Regions from separate parts of the Anoxybacillus sp. FSL W8-1294 genome, predicted to be linked through region 2. Evidence: riboswitches for the same ligand, from Rfam matches in the RefSeq annotation. Region 2 holds a riboswitch; each other region holds the start of a gene.

Region 1 (4,216 bases), 1.3 Mb from region 2:
AATAATTTCTTCGACTGTTGGCGTGCCACTAACGACTAAATAATACCCCGTTTGACATCCCATCGGAGAAATATCGATAATATCAAAATGAGCGTATTTTTCAGCATGCTTACGAATGTGCACCGCTAGTAAATGTTCAAGTGTATGAATCGCTGCCGGTTGCATCGCTTCTTTATTTGGTTGACAAAAGCGAATATCAAATTTATTCACAACACCGTCGCTACCGACTTGATGAACACCACAATGGCGAACGTACGGCGCTTTGACCGCACAATGGTCTAGTTCAAAGCTTTCTACTGAAGGCATATTTCTCACCTCTTTTTCAATTGTCACGTTTTTATCATACACAAAAGTCCGACTTTTTTCATCTTTTTTTGTTGGAATTGTTTCGTCCAACTATGTTACAATAAGAAAAAATAGGGGCGGGCGTATTACATGAAACATATATTCATCTTACTCATTCGTTTTTATCAACGATTTATTTCCCCTTTAAAACCACCGACATGTCGCTTTTATCCGACTTGTTCGCATTACGGATTAGAAGCGATTCGTCGCTTCGGTGCACTTAAAGGAGGCTATTTAACAATCAAACGCATTTTAAAATGCCATCCATTTCATCCAGGTGGATTTGATCCTGTTCCAGAGAAAGAGCAAAAATAGTTGTTCTTTCTCTTTTTTTTCGTTATGATAAACAATGTAAATCGTAATAATTACGTTTGAAGATTGGTCTACTTTTGTCGATCCACTTCCACCATTTACGGCTATTTCATAGTTTTCAAATCGTAACGATTACGATATAATAAAACAGGAGTGAGAAAGATGTTATTTGACGATCAGAAACATCTTTCTTTATTTGGAAGGAGGAAGAAGATGAAGGTAAAAACCATTTTATCCATTATACTTACGAGCACACTGCTATTGTTTGGATGCTCGCAACAAGAACAGACGAATGAATCGAAGAATGAGGAAAAAAACGATCAACTTATCGTTTATACAACTGTATACCCTCTTCAAGACTTTACTGAAAAAATTGGTGGCAAGCACGTTCAAGTGGAAAGCGTATATCCTCCCGGCGTTGATGTGCACACATACGAACCGACGGCAAAAACGATGCAACAAATCGCAGATGCTGACGCTTTCATTTACATCGGTCAAGGAATGGAAGGATTTGTTGATCGCGTTGTCGAAACGCTAGAGAATGAACACGTCAAGTTCGTGGAAGCAACAGCTGGGACGGAATTTCTTCCAGCCAACGATACTCATGGGGACGAACATGCTCATGAAGATGAACACGCCCATGAAGATGAGCATGATCACGGAGATGTAGATCCTCATGTCTGGTTAGATCCGATATATTCAATCCAAATGGCTGAAACAATTAAACAAACGTTAACGGAACTAAAACCTGAGGCAAAAAATGATTTTGAACAAAACTTTGCCTCGTTAAAACAGCAGCTTGAACAGCTCGATAGCCAGTTCCAACAATTGATAAAAGGCGCGAAAAGAAAAGAAATTCTTGTCGCTCATGCGGCTTACGGCTATTGGGAGAAACGATATGGCTTAAAACAAATAAGCGTGACTGGGCTATCGCCAACAAACGAACCGTCACAAAAGCAGCTTGCTTCGATTATTCAAATCGCCAAAGACCATGACATACACTATATCTTTTTTGAGCAAAACGTAACATCGAAAATTGCTGAAGTTGTGAAAAACGAAATCGGAGCTGATGTACTTATCCTTCACAACTTAGAAGCACGAACAAATGATGATATAAAAAACAACAAAGACTATTTTGCGATTATGAATGACAACATCTCTGCACTAAAAAAAGCTCTACAATAAGCGATCATAACGATCGCTTATTTTTGACCGTCTATTTACAAGCCCTCATGAATATGCGTTTATTGCCTTTGCGATTACAAGCACACTTTTTCTCTCTTCGCTTTTGAAAGATCGACGCTATGTAGCAAAGGATGAAAAATAACGATTGCAAATGTTGAGATTTTTCGCTATAGTTTTAAACGTAAACCTTTTTCGTACAATATATTGTGATAATCGCACGAAATAATAACTATATATTGAAACCGACAAGTGAAGGTGTCCAAACGGACTTAATAGGGAATCTGGTGCGAATCCAGAACTGTCCCCGCAACTGTGTGCGCAGACGAAATGGAAATAACACCACTGTATATGTCAGCTATTTATGGCACATATATGGGAAGGAATCCAAAGTAGGAAGAAGCGCAAGTCAGGAGACCTGCCTTCCTTGTATCGTTTCATATTCTTCGGGGATTGAGAAGATGAAACGATGGTGAAAGCATGCCTTTTTCCATCGTTTCATCCGCTCAACGAGAGCGGATTTTTTTATTTTCTAGGGGAAGGGATGTTATATGGTGTACATAAAACAACAAACAGAAGTAAATGAAGAAACGATCCGCACATTATTGTTTCATATTTTCAAAGACTTTCCACACTTATCAAGCGCGCGATACATCGAGCGTACGATACGGTCGCTGACGTATACAAAATCATACGATGACATGATGAACAAACTCATTTTAAATGCACTTGACGAAATCACCGTAGAACAACCTGATTGGACGTTTGTCGCAGCACGCCTTTATTTACAACAGCTGTACAATGAAGCAGCAACCAATCGTGGCTATGATGTATCCGACACATACCACTACTTTTATGAGTTACAAACAATGCTCGTTGATCTCGGTATTTACGATCCGTTTGTACTTGAACGATATACGAAAGAAGAACTACAAGAAGCGGGGACATGGATCGATTCGAAAAAAGACGAGCAATTTACCTATATCGGATTACGCACACTCGTTGATCGTTATTTAGCGAAAGGATATGACGGAGAAATTTATGAGTTGCCACAAGAACGCTTTTTAACCATTGCTCTTACGCTGATGGTGAATGAGCCAAAAGAAAAACGAATGGAGCTTGTCAAAGAAGCGTATTGGGCGTTATCAAACCAATATATGACGGTCGCTACACCAACGTACGCCAACGCAGGTAAATCTTACGGTCAATTATCGAGTTGTTTCATTGATACGGTCGACGATAGCTTAATCGGCATTTATGAATCGAATACAGACATCGCTCGCCTCTCCAAAGGCGGTGGGGGAATCGGCGTCTATTTAGGAAAAATTCGGGCACGCAACTCGGATATTAAAGGATTTAAAGGCGTATCGTCTGGTGTCATCCCATGGATGCGCCAATTAAACAATACCGCTGTATCGGTTGATCAGCTTGGTACGCGACAAGGAAGTATTGCCGTCTATTTAGACGTTTGGCATAAAGACATTTTCTCTTTCTTAGACGCAAAATTAAACAACGGCGATGAACGGCAAAAATGCCATGATTTATTTTATGGCGTATGCATCCCTGATTTATTTATGGAACAAGTCGAAAAGCGGGGCGATTGGTATTTATTTGACCCACATGAAGTGAAAAAAGTGATGGGGTGGAAAGATAAAGATGGGAATCCGCTAGGTCTTGAAGATTTTTACGATGAAGAACGAGGACATGGCTCCTTCCGCGAAAAATACGAAGAATGTATCAACCATCCAGAGTTAAGTAAAGAACGTGTACCTGCCATTGAAATTATGAAGCGCATTTTAAAATCACAATTAGAAACGGGTACACCTTATATGTTTTATCGCGACGAAGCGAATCGCATGAATCCAAATAAACATGCGGGCATGATTTATTCTAGCAATTTATGTACGGAAATTATGCAAAATATGAGCGCGACTACCGTAACAAAAGAGTATACGCAAGATGGTGAAATCATTATTCATAAAAAACCAGGCGACTTTGTCGTTTGTAACTTATCTAGCATTCATCTCGCTCGCGCCGTACAAGACGATGTACTAGAACGATTAATTCCGATTCAAGTGCGTATGCTTGATAACGTCATCGACTTAAACGAAAATCGCATTGAAGTGTTGCAAGCGGTGATGACAAATAAAAAATATCGGGCAATCGGTCTAGGTGCATTTTCATGGCATCACTTATTAGCGTTAAAAGGAATTAAGTGGAATAGTGAAGAAAGCGTTGATTTCGCTGACAAGCTATTTGAAAAAATCGCTTATTTAACGATTCGAGCAAGCATGGAATTGGCGAAAGAAAAAGGTGCATATCCGGCGTTTGCAGGTTCTGATTGGCATACAGGAAAATATTTTGAGCTTCGCGGTTA
Region 2 (4,216 bases):
ACCTACATAGGAAACGTCCACAACATCACCATCAAATGAAAGAAGAAGCGGTGCGCTACTCCAAAGAATGACGAGCGAAAAAAGTAAACAAACACGTAAGCAAGCACGCCACGGTAAGCGCGCATAAACAATGAGCCAAGTGAGCATCCATCCGATCGTAAGCAGCCGACCGACATTCGTTCCAATCATCGCCCATATAAGCAAAATAAATGAAAATGTCAGTTTAAATGTCGCCCGAAGTTTCGCAAGCCGATTGCGATACGCCCATTCATCAAGCCAGCTAACCATTTCGTTTTCGCCCTCTATACAAGCCGATAATGTAGCCAATCACTCCCGCTCCAATTGCCGCCTGCAATGAAAATAGCAACGTTTCTACTTCCCCGCCGGGCGGTTCAAAAAAAACATCGAACCACGGTTCATAATTGGGCGCAAGTTGTTGAATCATCTCCTCCGCAAGCGCATCTGCCCCAGCAAACTCCGTATGTTTTACAACGACGAGCGGCAAAACGCTCAAAAGTGCGGCAAGGAAAAGCAATAGTCGATTGTTCATTTAGCAGACGCCCCTTTCTGTTGCAATATATTTAATTCTTGTTTCGTGTACGTATGTAAAAAATTCCATACAACAACAGTCAGAAGCCCTTCGGTAATTGCAAGCGGTATTTGAGTGAAAGCAAAAATGGAAGCAAACTTTAAGAACGCCCCCCATACCCCGCCTGTTGCGTCTGGAAATGCTAGCGCAAGTTGTATCGATGTCATCACATACGTAGCTAAATTGGCAAACATCGCCGCCACAAAAACAGAAAGGCGCATCGAAATGCGAAGCTTTTGGCATGCAACAAACGACACGTACGCTACAAACGGACCGATAACCGCCATCGAAAACGCATTTGCACCGAGCGTTGTCAATCCACCATGCGCAAGCAATAATGCTTGAAACATTAACACAGCCGTACCGATGACCGTCATGACGAACGGCCCAAATAACAGCGCACCGAGGCCTGTCCCTGTCGGATGCGAGCTGCTTCCTGTGACAGATGGAATTTTTAAAGCGGAAAGAACGAATGTAAATGCGGTCGCTAGCGCAAGCAACATTTTCATTTCCGGCTGTTGTTTTACGATGCGCGTCATCGTCCGTAAACCGACGAAGAAAAATGGCAAAAATAACAACCACCAAACGAGCGCCCAATGCCAAGGTAAAAATCCTTCCATAATGTGCATCGCATATACTGAAGGTGAAAGCGCAAATAAAACGTAGACAGTCAAGCATGTACAAACGATCCACCATGCGTTTCGCTTCATTTTTCTTTCCCCCTTGTCGCAACGCTATGTTCGGGCATAACAAATCCTGTATGTTCATACGTATACGTGACGTAATCGCGCAATATGTTCCCGTCACGTACATGATTGCGTACAATGTCCCTCCCTATTTGTTCATCAATCGTACGATACCAAACACCTTCTGGATAAACGATGACGACACATGCATCTTCGCAGCGACCGTTGCATCGTGTACGCGTCGTATGAACGCGCCCATGTAACTGCAACCGATCAATTTCATCGCGAATCGCTTGCGTCACCTCTTCCCCTCCTTTTCTCATGCAGCTTCCTCCGTTGCAAATAAGCACGTGATGTGTCGTTCCTTGTAAATTCCATGTTGCCATATATGTCGCCCCTTTTTTCAAAATAAAAAAGCACCCCTAGGCAGAGGTGCAGAAAAAACGAAAGATTCAAAAAATAGAGCATACGTCACTAAGCATATATAACGTCCATCGTTCCCGCACGTCCACCTATATTCCCGTAGGTAGCCGACGTATCGCAAGCAGGCAGGTCTCCTGGCTTAGGTTCATCATTTCGTTGCGCCTTCCCAAAAATCAGTGGCATATTGCAACGAAACTCCCCATCACAGTGGCGGGTACCGCGACGGCTTTGCACCGTTCTTCCCTTTTAAGCATACGGACGTATGCACCGTACTTGCTCATCGTATATATTTTTTCAAAGAGCGTGAATGTTAAGAATATAATACACCATTTTTTTCTTCTCGCCTAGCCTGTTTATAAAAAAAGAGCACCTTCCTATTCAGAAGATGCTTTGTAATAATCGCACGAAAACCGTTTGACGAGCGTATGCGGAATAATGATGCGTTTAATTGGCTCATTCGGGTTTTCGATTTGTTGAATTAAATTTCTTGCTGCTTCAAAGCCGAGCTGGAAAATGTTAATGTCTACCGATGTTAATGGCGGACGGGAAATTTCTGATAAAAGCACGTTGTTAAAGCTCACGATCGACAAATCGGCTGGTACGCTTAGCCCCATTTCCGCAAGCGTATTTAACACACCGAGCGCCATCAAATCGTCGGCGACAACGAGCGCAGTCGGCGGTTCTTTCAATGAAAGCAACCCTTTCATCGCCTCTTGGCCGCCTTCTTTTAAAAATTCTTCATGCACGATGTAATCTTTTCGATACGGAAGACTAGCCGATTTCAATGCTTTTTCATATCCGAGCAAACGATCCATCGTCACGATGAGATTTACATTTCCTCCAACAAACGCGATGCGCTCATGACCGAGCTCAATTAAATATTCTGTCGCCTCGCGCGCAGCGCGAACGTTATCGTTATCCACGTGCGTAATTTGCTCCGCTTTTTTATGCGGTTTACCGATGACGACAAACGGCACGTCTTCTTTTTGTAAATACGCCATAATTTTATCGTTCGCTCGCGAATACAGCAAAATCACCCCATCGACGCGTTTTCCTTGCACCATATGGACGACGCCTTCATAAATTTCCGCTTCCGTCTCCCCTGTCGACAACTGCAACGCATATTGCCGATCATGCACCGCTTTGCTAATGCCGCGAATGACTTCTGGGAAAAACGGGTTTTGAAACGCTTTATCGGCTGAGCTTGGCATAATTAAGCCGATCACTTGCGTCGATTTATTTGCTAAACTGCGGGCGATAAAATTCGGATGATAGCCGAGCTCTTTCATCGCTTCGCGCACTTTTTTCTTCGTCTTTTCACTAATGCGCGGACTGTCAGCAATGACGCGTGAAACAGTCGATGGTGCCACGTTTGCTCGTTTCGCTACATCTTTAATCGTTACTGTCATAAAAATCCCCCATCTCTTACAAAACAAACGAGTTTGTCGCTTCATCGACAAATCTTTGTTCACCGTTGACTATGACCGTTGACGGCACATGTCCAACAAACATGACACGCATACGCCACGGCGGCTGATACGTCCCTTCCGCCTCGACGTGAAAATGAACGGTATCGTGTGAAAATACCACACGAATATGCATGTTCACATACTCTCCTTTTTCATATGCAAACGTTGCGCCGTCATCATCGTATAACGTATATGATGATGTTCCTTCTTCCATCGTATACACATACAACGTCAACTGTTCGTCCGCAATGGACGTCGATTGTTTTGCTTCGGCACGGGCAATCATCGCCCCTTCTTTTACAAATATCGGCAACCGATCAAGCGGCGCTTCGACAATATATCGTCTGCCGCCTTCAAATTTTTCTTTCGTCCAATAATCGATCCAACGCCCTTTCGGAAAATAGACGAGGCGATGGAACGTATGCGGACGCATAACCGGCGCGATCATAACTTCATTGCCGACCATAAATTGATCTGATATGTTCCACGTCTCAGCATCGTCCGAATATTCTAACATGAGCGGACGCATCATCGGCACACCTGTTTGATATGCTTCAAAACATAACGTGTACAAATGTGGGAGCCACTCGTAGCGCAACTCAATATATCGCTTCACCATCTGTTCATATGTTTCACCGAACGCCCACGGTTCTTGACGGGCGAAACCAATCGCACAATGATTGCGGAAATATGGGAAAAAAGCGCCGACTTGCGTCCAACGAACAAGCAATTCCCCATGAGCATCATGAGCGAAGCCGCCCACATCCGCCCCACAAAATGCAACGGCAGATAATCCTAAATTTAAACACATCGGCAAAGATAGTTCAAGATGTTCCCAAAAACTGCGGTTGTCTCCTGTCCACACAGCAGCATATCGGTGAATGCCCGAAAAACCGGCGCGCGTTAACACAAACGGACGCTTCCCTTTCAGTTGTTTTTTCAATCCGTTGTACGTCGCTTCCGTCATCATCATTCCGTATATGTTATGCACTTGACGATGCGTTTTCCATCCGTCATGAACGACTTGTTCATCGATCGTTTTTGTCTCG
Region 3 (4,216 bases), 1.1 Mb from region 2:
GTGCTCCGCGTGAAAGCGCTGCTTCGCCGTACAGCGAACTCTCCATATGTAACAACGGATACGACAACACGAGATGTGCTCGTATTTCCTCATTTAACAATTGACCATGATGCGCATCGGGTGACAGCAGATGGGCATGAAGTTAGCTTAACTCCGAAAGAGTACGAGTTGCTTCATTTTTTAGCGAAGTCACCAGATAAAGTGTTTGATCGCGAGCAATTGTTAAAAGAAGTATGGCATTACGAATTTTTTGGTGATTTACGAACAGTTGATACGCATGTCAAACGGTTGCGCGAAAAGTTAAATAAAGTATCGCCAGCAGCAGCGAAAATGATCGTCACCGTTTGGGGCGTTGGGTACAAATTTGAGGTCGTGAATGAATGATGGCACTATGGCGTAGTGTAGTCGGAAAATTATGGCTGACAATTTTATTGCTTGTTGCTTTCGTCCTCTTTATTTTAACCGTTTTGTTGCTAAGTTTTTTTGAAAAATATTATTTGGAAAAAACGGGAGAGCAACTCACTCAACAAGCAGTAAAAGTTGCCCGCGTCGTCGCCGAGCATGATGAGCAGTTTGCTCGCTCAATTGCATGGACGATGGTTGATGATGTATCCAAACTAATGATTATTATTGACGATCGTCATTATTGGTACTCACCAAATGAACAGCTCGTTGATTTGCCGCTTTCGTTTGTTCAACAAGATAAACAGTTGTCGCGCGTATTTGATGGAAAGAAAGTAGTGAAACGGGCGATGATGCCAAACGAAACGATGCGAAATCGGGTTTATAACGAGTTGTTTATTGTTGGTGTGCCGCTTCGCACATCTGATGGAAACGGTGCTGTGTTTGTATATCAATCGCTAAAAGCTGTAGAAGAAACGACAAAACAAACGACGAAGTTTATTTTTCTTGCTGCATTTATTGCTATTGTGTTAACGACGGTATTTGCCTTTTTCTTATCGACAAGAATTACGGCACCGCTTAGAAAAATGAGACAAGTCGCGTTTGAAATGGCGCGCGGGAAATTCGATTCCAAAGTGCCGATCGTCACCCATGATGAAATTGGGGAACTGGCTATGGCGTTTAACCAGATGGGTCGGCAATTGCAATTTCACATTAATGCGTTAAATCAAGAAAAAGAACAACTAGCGAGCATTTTAAGCAGCATGGCGGATGGCGTCATTACGCTCAATCGCAATGGCGAAGTGCTTATTACAAACCCACCTGCCGACCGATTTTTACAAGCATGGTACTACGAACAAGGGCAGCGCGACGATTTATCGCCGCTTCCTCCGCAAGTGAATGAATTGTTTACGAAAGCGGTGGCGGAAGAGAAAGAACAAGCAGCAGAAATTGCTTTACAAGGTCGCAATTGGGTCATTGTGATGACGCCGTTGTACAATGGCAAAGTGATTCGCGGGGCGGTTGCAGTGCTTCGAGATATGACGGAAGAGCGTCGGCTCGATAAGTTGCGCAAAGATTTTATCGCCAACGTCTCGCATGAGTTGCGAACGCCAATCGCCATGTTGCAAGGGTATAGTGAAGCCATTGTCGACGACATCGCGGCGACAGATGAAGAAAAGAAAGAATTGGCAAAAGTCATTTATGATGAATCGTTGCGCATGGGTCGCCTCGTTAACGACTTGCTTGATTTAGCGCGTATGGAAGCAGGACATTTAACGCTTCATAAAGAGCGCGTGCCGCTTCGTTCATACACCGAGCGCATCATTCATAAGTTTCAAGCGTTAGCGAAAGAAAAAGGAGTTCGCTTGCTCGTGGACATAAATGAAGAATTTGTCGTGTTGCTTGACCCTGACCGTATCGAACAAGTGCTGACGAATTTAATTGATAATGCTCTTCGTCACACAGATGACGGTGGGGAAGTTCGTGTCATAGTCGATGGGGACGAAGAGGCGGTGCGCATTTCTGTTCGAGACTCAGGCTCTGGCATTGCTGAAGAAGATTTGCCGTTCGTGTTTGAGCGTTTTTACAAAGCGGATAAAGCACGTACACGCAGTCGCTCTGGCACAGGATTAGGTCTTGCGATTGCGAAAAACATCGTTGAGGCGCATAAAGGAACGATCGCTGTTCATAGTAAGCTCGGCGAAGGAACGACGTTTACATTTACACTTCCATTGAAATAGAAAATTTTTGTTGTCATAAGCGACGTTTTCGGCTATGATAGAAACGTAAAAATTGTTCGACAATTGTATACGTTCGTTGCAAAAAGGTGTCGAATGGGAAACCTAGTAGACTTAATAGGGAATCTGGTGCAAGTCCAGAACTGTCCCCGCAACTGTAAATGCTGACGAAATGAAGGACGCCACTGTACAATTCGTATGGGAAGGCTTCAAAGTAGGATGACGCATAAGTCAGTAGACCTGCCTTTTTGCATCGTCATTCGCGTCTTCGGGGAGTGAGACGGCGAAACGACAAAGGTGACGGTTGTCTTTTGTTGTTTCCAGCTCATTCCATTTGGGATGAGCTTTTTATTTTTATATACAAAGAGGGGGAAAAACGATGAAAAAATGGAAGCAGTATGTATGGCTTCTTGCGCTCGTGCTGACGCTCGGATTAGCGGCGTGCGCGAATAACGCAGAGCCAGCAAAAGAGACGAAGCAAGAAGCGAAAACGGAACAAGCCGCATTTCCAGTCACCATAAAAGATGCGGTTGGTGATGTCACGATTGAAAAAGAACCGGAAAAAATTGTTTCGCTTATCCCGAGCAATACAGAAATTGCGTATGCGTTAGGACTTGGCGACAAAATCGTTGGTGTAAGCGATTTTGATAACTATCCGGAAGATGTGAAAAATAAAGAAAAAATCGGCGGCATGGAGTTTAATGTTGAAAAAATTATCGCGCTTCAGCCGGACGTTGTGCTTGCACACGCGTCAAGTGCACATAACTCTGAAGAAGGATTAAAACAATTGAAAGATGCGGGCATTACAGTCATTGTTGTGCCAAATGCTACATCGTTGAATGACGTGTATGCTTCCATTGAACTAATCGGTAAAGCGACAGGGAAAACGAAAGAAGCATCGGACGTTGTGAAACAAATGAAGCAAAAAATCGATGCCATTGCTGAAAAAGCAAAAGAGGTGAAAGAAGAAGCAACCGTTTGGATCGAAGTCTCGCCTGCACCAGAAATTTATACAGCCGGAAAAGGAACATTTATGGATGAGATGTTAACGATCATTCATGCGAAAAATGCGGCAGGTGATCAAGAAGGATGGCCGATGTTTACGGAAGAAGATGCAGTGGCGTTAAACCCGGATGTCATTATTACGACGTACGGTTATTACACGCCGAACGCAGTTGAGCAAGTGCTCGCTCGCCCAGCATGGAAAGACGTTCCGGCTGTCAAAAATAAGCGAGTATATGATGTGAACTCAGATTTAGTTTCTCGTCCAGGACCACGTTTAGCTGAAGGGGTCGAAGAAATTGCCAAAGTCGTTTATCCAGACATTTTTCAATAATTACATCGTTGCATCAATCATTGCGATGGCTGCCATATTGTTAGGGATATCGATTGGATCACAATCGATTCCCTTTTCTTCTATATGGGACACGTTGTCGCATCATTTGTTTCATACACCGATGGACGTTCCCGCCACCATTTCGCAAATTATTATTGCGATTCGTGTGCCGAGAGTAGTGCTCGCCTTTTTGATTGGGGCGTCCTTAGCACTTGCTGGTGTAGCGTTCCAAGGGCTTTTAAAAAACGTTTTAGCTGATCCGTATACGATCGGAGTATCGTCTGGTGCAGCTGTCGGAGCGGTCATCGTTTTTTTCTTTCATCTCCATTTACCACTTCTCGGGCGGTTTACGTTGCCGATTGTTAGCATTATTTTTGCGCTGATGACGTTATTGTTTGTTTTATTATTTGCGCGACTTGCAGAGCGGAATATGGCAATCGAGACGATTGTTTTAATTGGTATTATGATGAACGCCTTTTTCGGTTCGCTCATTTCGCTTATGGTTGCCCTAAGTGGAGAAGAGCTACGTCAAGTCATCGGCTGGCTTATGGGGAGCGTAGCGATGCGCGGTTGGTCGTACGTTTCCTTGTTTTTTCCGTTTTTCGTGATCGGTTCTATCGGTCTATTTGTTCACACTCGCGAGCTAAACGCATTTTCGTTTGGGGAACAAGCAGCTGCAAGCATTGGCGTGCATGTGTTACAGCGCAAACTATTTATTTTGTTGAGCGCATCGCTACTT
Region 4 (4,216 bases), 870 kb from region 2:
GTGGTTAACACGAGTTGTCTAATTTCTTGTTGTTGTTCTTCCTTAAGAAATGGCACACGACCAGGCGGCAACCGACGATCGAGTAGATGATCGAGCCCACCTTGATTAAAACGTGCAACGTAGAGGGCAACCGATTGACGGCATACGTTGACCATTTTTGCGACATCTTTACCGAGGTGACCTTCCATGACAAGACGAACAGCGGTCACCCGAACGCGAAGCGAAGCATCTTTGATTTTCCGTTCTTGTTTCCGAAGTGTTCGCGGCGTCCAGCCGTGATCATTTGTAAGTTTCAGACGTTTCATGTCCTTTCCGCTCCGTTTATTCGTGAATATTTAGGAGCAGTATAACCATGGGGAAAGGTGTTCATACAGAAGTTACGGTTTTAAAGTGCATGTATATACTCATCTACAGTTATTTAATAGCTATGTAACAAATGCTGGCTTCCTTTAGTCCGTCAATATTTAATAATGAATTCACATATTCAAAGGAAGTTGAATGGCTCAAATTATAAGATATATTTAGACTATCTAAAATCAACGTTGCTGAAGACAGCAAATGTCCTACATCAATATTAACAGCCTTAAAAGATCTACTTTCTCTATATCTATACATACTCCGTTCAAAAATACTTGTTAAAATTATTATTACAGGGTAATCATTTGAATTTTCTTTAATTAATGGGCAAACTTTTTTTAGGTCAATTTCCGATAAGTTATTTATTTCTACCAAGTTGTTTGAATAGACACTATAATGATATACTGAATTTTTACTTAATTCACTTAGTTTTATGTTGTTTGTTGTAATTAAATAGCATTCTGTAGGATGTTTAATCCCTCCACTTGGACTAGTCTTTAGCAAGTATTCGTCTCCTAAACTTGTAGTTTTTATTCCCTGACGACCAAAAACCATTTTTAGGAGATATGATAATTGATCAAAGTTTATCTTTGAACTCTTTGCCTTTTTAGACATCATTACATCCCTTACAGAAAAATTAGTTGTACTAATTGTCGCTACTTCTTTCAAGCGCACTCTTTTTTGTTTAGAATCATATTCTTTATAAATTGGCGGGGGATTTTTTTCTCTTTTAAATTCTCTCATACCCTCTATATCAATTTCATAACCAGACTGGGAATAATCCAGTTTCTTTTTTGCATTATTAAACAACTGATATACATATGCTTCGTTCCAGTTAAAAGTTTTCCAAAGTTCCTGTAAATCTAACCATTCTTTTCTATAATCTGATTCACTCAATAAAAGTTTTTCTTCAATCAACTGTTCTAAGAATTGAAATAATAAATCTTTATCTATTTCGTAAAGACTTAGAATTTGAGCAACGATCCCATTTTTATTACAGGGTTTATTACTAGTTATTTTAAGTATCTCAAATATTAACTCATTGTATAATATTTCCGTAGAATAATATTCCTCGTTCAATAAATCCAATACATATTCCTCATTTTGCAAATGAAAATATCGAAGCATTGGATTAAAAAAATATTTCATTTGTACTCTCTCCTCGTAAATATGAGCTTCAATTGAAAAAATTCAATTGAAGCTCATATTTCTTTTATTCCCCCATTTGTCTTCTTACATAAGTTTCTTTGTTAGAAACTTTTAATAATTTTAATTGGTTAAGATTAACTTTTTTCTTTTTTGAAGTTTCCTCTTTTGAAACTCCTCTTTTCACATTTAACACCTCCTCTACATTATTAAGGTTCTTCACCAAAAGTTATATTTGATTTTTCTATAACACCCTCTACTGATGCTTGTGAAGAAGAACCAGTAAATCAATGGTTTTTCCACATTCTTTTTTCAAGAAACACATCACTTGTCCGATACATATTTTTACAACAAACAAAACCACCTCTTTTTTTAAAATTCATTTGAAATAATTTTATTTTTTGTACATTTTAAAATTTTTTGTACATTTTAAAATATAACAAAAAAAAAAAATCAATACTTTTTAACATAAAATTATCAACAAAATACCAATATTAACTTAAAAGAAAAATATAACCATTAACTACGGCGTTACATCTCTCAAAACCATCCACACGAAAAAAACATTTCAGTTGAAAAAAACAAAAAGTTCGTTTATTCTGAATTTTATACAACAACATAATAAGTTCACGCAACAGGTGGTTCACACATGCTGTGAATCTTAAAAGGGAAGTTTGGTGAGAGTCCAACACGGTCGCGCCACTGTGATGCAGAGCTGTTTATCATCATCCACTGTTTCATTTGAAATGGGAAGGAGATAGACGGCGATGAAGCTAAGTCAGGAGACCTGCCTGTTGTATGCACTTACGACCTACGCGTCATAGGGAGGAGTGAGGACATATGATCTTGAGGCACTTCATGTATCTCAATACGAGCTAGCTATGCCCTCCTTCTGTTTGGAAGAGGGTTTTTTTGCTTGATTGGGATATAAATGACTGGAGGTGCTTAACTTGTTCATCCGTAGTTCAAATGTAGGATATCCACGTATTGGAGAAAAGAGGGAATGGAAAAAAGCATTAGAATCTTTTTGGAATGGGCAAATGAACGAAGAGCAGTTCACAAAAACGATGGAAACGATTCGACTTGATTCGATTCGCAAACAAGTCGAGAAAGGAATTGATCTCATTCCGATCGGAGATTTTTCCTTATACGATCACGTGTTAGATACAGCATTTATGTTCGGATATATTCCAGAGCGATTCAAACAAATAGTTAATCCGCTAGAGCAATACTTTGCGATGGCGCGTGGGACGAATGGGCAACATGCGCTTGAAATGACGAAATGGTTTAATACAAATTATCACTACATTGTGCCTGAAATCGGGCAAACGAAGCCGAAATTAGTGGATAATCGCCTATTGAAAGAATACAAGCTTGTCAAAGAAACATTCAATTTAGAAACAAAACCTGTATTGCTTGGCCCGGTTACATTTCTTTTGCTTTCTAAGCAATACGCGCGAAACGAGTGGCGAAAATATCTCGCACAATTAGTTCCTCTTTATGTGGAATTATTCAAACAACTAAGAGAAGCGGGCGTGTCATTCGTCCAAATCGATGAACCGATTCTCGTTCAAGATATAGACGATGATATCATCAACGCATTTCATCATGTATACAACGTTTTTCACCGCGATATACCGAACATAAATATTATTTTACAAACGTATTTTGCTAGCGTATCGCATTATCGTGAAATCGTTGCTTTACCTGTCGCAGGCATTGGGCTTGATTTCGTGCATGACGATGGCGAGAACATGAAAAACATAAACACGTACGGATTTCCGAAAGATAAAATATTAGTTGCTGGTATTGTAGACGGTCGCAATGTATGGAAAAGCTCGCTTGCCCAAAAAGCGAAGCTCCTTCATCATTTAGCAGGCGTTTCTGAACAACTGATCATTCAACCGTCTTGCAGCTTACTGCATGTCCCTGTCACAACAAAACATGAACATACATTACCAACGGAGCTTGCTAGTACTTTATCATTTGCGGATGAAAAATTAGATGAAATACGTATGTTGACAGAGTATATGAACGGAAACGTAACGATCGACGAGCTAATCAAATACGATGAACAAACAACCGTTTATTTTTCCAAGTTCCGTCAATCTAAACAAACAGACGATATCACAACCGTTCCATTAAACCGAACATCTTACAGCGAAAGACAAAAAGCACAACAAGCCCATTTGCAGCTTCCACTTTTTCCGACAACGACGATTGGAAGCTTCCCTCAAACGAGCGACGTGCGCCAAGCTCGAATGAAGTGGAAAAAAGGCGAATGGAACGACAATCAATATAAGTCGTTTATAAAGAAAGAAATCGCAAAATGGATCGACATTCAAGAGCAACTTCAGCTCGATGTGCTTGTCCATGGCGAATTTGAACGTACAGATATGGTGGAGTTTTTCGGTGAAAAACTGCAAGGCATGGCATGCACGACAAACGGTTGGGTGCAATCATATGGATCACGTTGTGTGCGCCCACCTATTATTTTTAGCGATATTGCCTATCAAAAACCGATGACCATAGAAGAAACAGTATATGCCCAATCATTAACGACTAAACCTGTGAAAGGAATGTTAACAGGACCAGTAACTATTTTAAACTGGTCGTTCGTTCGCGACGATATTCCACGAAAACGTGTGCTCATTCAGCTCGCTCTTGCGATTCGTGAAGAAGTGCTGCAGTTAGAAAAAGAAGGAATACGCAT

The links. A riboswitch is a leader RNA that binds a small molecule or an ion and turns the genes downstream of it on or off. The one in region 2 is predicted to bind cobalamin.
Region 1: another riboswitch for cobalamin. It lies ahead of NSQ23_RS03055 (ribonucleoside-diphosphate reductase subunit alpha); the one in region 2 lies ahead of NSQ23_RS11915 ((2Fe-2S) ferredoxin domain-containing protein).
Region 3: another riboswitch for cobalamin. It lies ahead of NSQ23_RS06150 (ABC transporter substrate-binding protein); the one in region 2 lies ahead of NSQ23_RS11915 ((2Fe-2S) ferredoxin domain-containing protein).
Region 4: another riboswitch for cobalamin. It lies ahead of metE (5-methyltetrahydropteroyltriglutamate--homocysteine S-methyltransferase); the one in region 2 lies ahead of NSQ23_RS11915 ((2Fe-2S) ferredoxin domain-containing protein).

Annotation. Positions count from the first base shown of each region.
Region 1 covers NZ_CP150179.1:555,329-559,544, reverse strand. Annotated here, with positions in the region: gene NSQ23_RS03070 (S-ribosylhomocysteine lyase) at 1-306, opposite strand, end outside; gene yidD (membrane protein insertion efficiency factor YidD) at 436-660, shown strand; gene NSQ23_RS03060 (metal ABC transporter substrate-binding protein) at 871-1,842, shown strand; cobalamin riboswitch at 2,079-2,280, shown strand; gene NSQ23_RS03055 (ribonucleoside-diphosphate reductase subunit alpha) at 2,391-4,216, shown strand, end outside.
Region 2 covers NZ_CP150179.1:2,229,763-2,233,978, forward strand. Annotated here, with positions in the region: gene NSQ23_RS11900 (CbiQ family ECF transporter T component) at 1-288, opposite strand, end outside; gene NSQ23_RS11905 (energy-coupling factor ABC transporter substrate-binding protein) at 281-550, opposite strand; gene NSQ23_RS11910 (energy-coupling factor ABC transporter permease) at 547-1,299, opposite strand; gene NSQ23_RS11915 ((2Fe-2S) ferredoxin domain-containing protein) at 1,296-1,661, opposite strand; cobalamin riboswitch at 1,805-1,990, opposite strand; gene NSQ23_RS11920 (LacI family DNA-binding transcriptional regulator) at 2,073-3,107, opposite strand; gene NSQ23_RS11925 (glycoside hydrolase family 31 protein) at 3,124-4,216, opposite strand, start outside.
Region 3 covers NZ_CP150179.1:1,156,567-1,160,782, forward strand. Annotated here, with positions in the region: gene NSQ23_RS06140 (response regulator transcription factor) at 1-384, shown strand, start outside; gene NSQ23_RS06145 (ATP-binding protein) at 381-2,144, shown strand; cobalamin riboswitch at 2,212-2,404, shown strand; gene NSQ23_RS06150 (ABC transporter substrate-binding protein) at 2,521-3,477, shown strand; gene NSQ23_RS06155 (iron ABC transporter permease) at 3,443-4,216, shown strand, end outside.
Region 4 covers NZ_CP150179.1:168,274-172,489, reverse strand. Annotated here, with positions in the region: gene NSQ23_RS00980 (winged helix-turn-helix domain-containing protein) at 1-305, opposite strand, end outside; gene NSQ23_RS00975 (SagB/ThcOx family dehydrogenase) at 415-1,506, opposite strand; cobalamin riboswitch at 2,123-2,313, shown strand; gene metE (5-methyltetrahydropteroyltriglutamate--homocysteine S-methyltransferase) at 2,454-4,216, shown strand, end outside.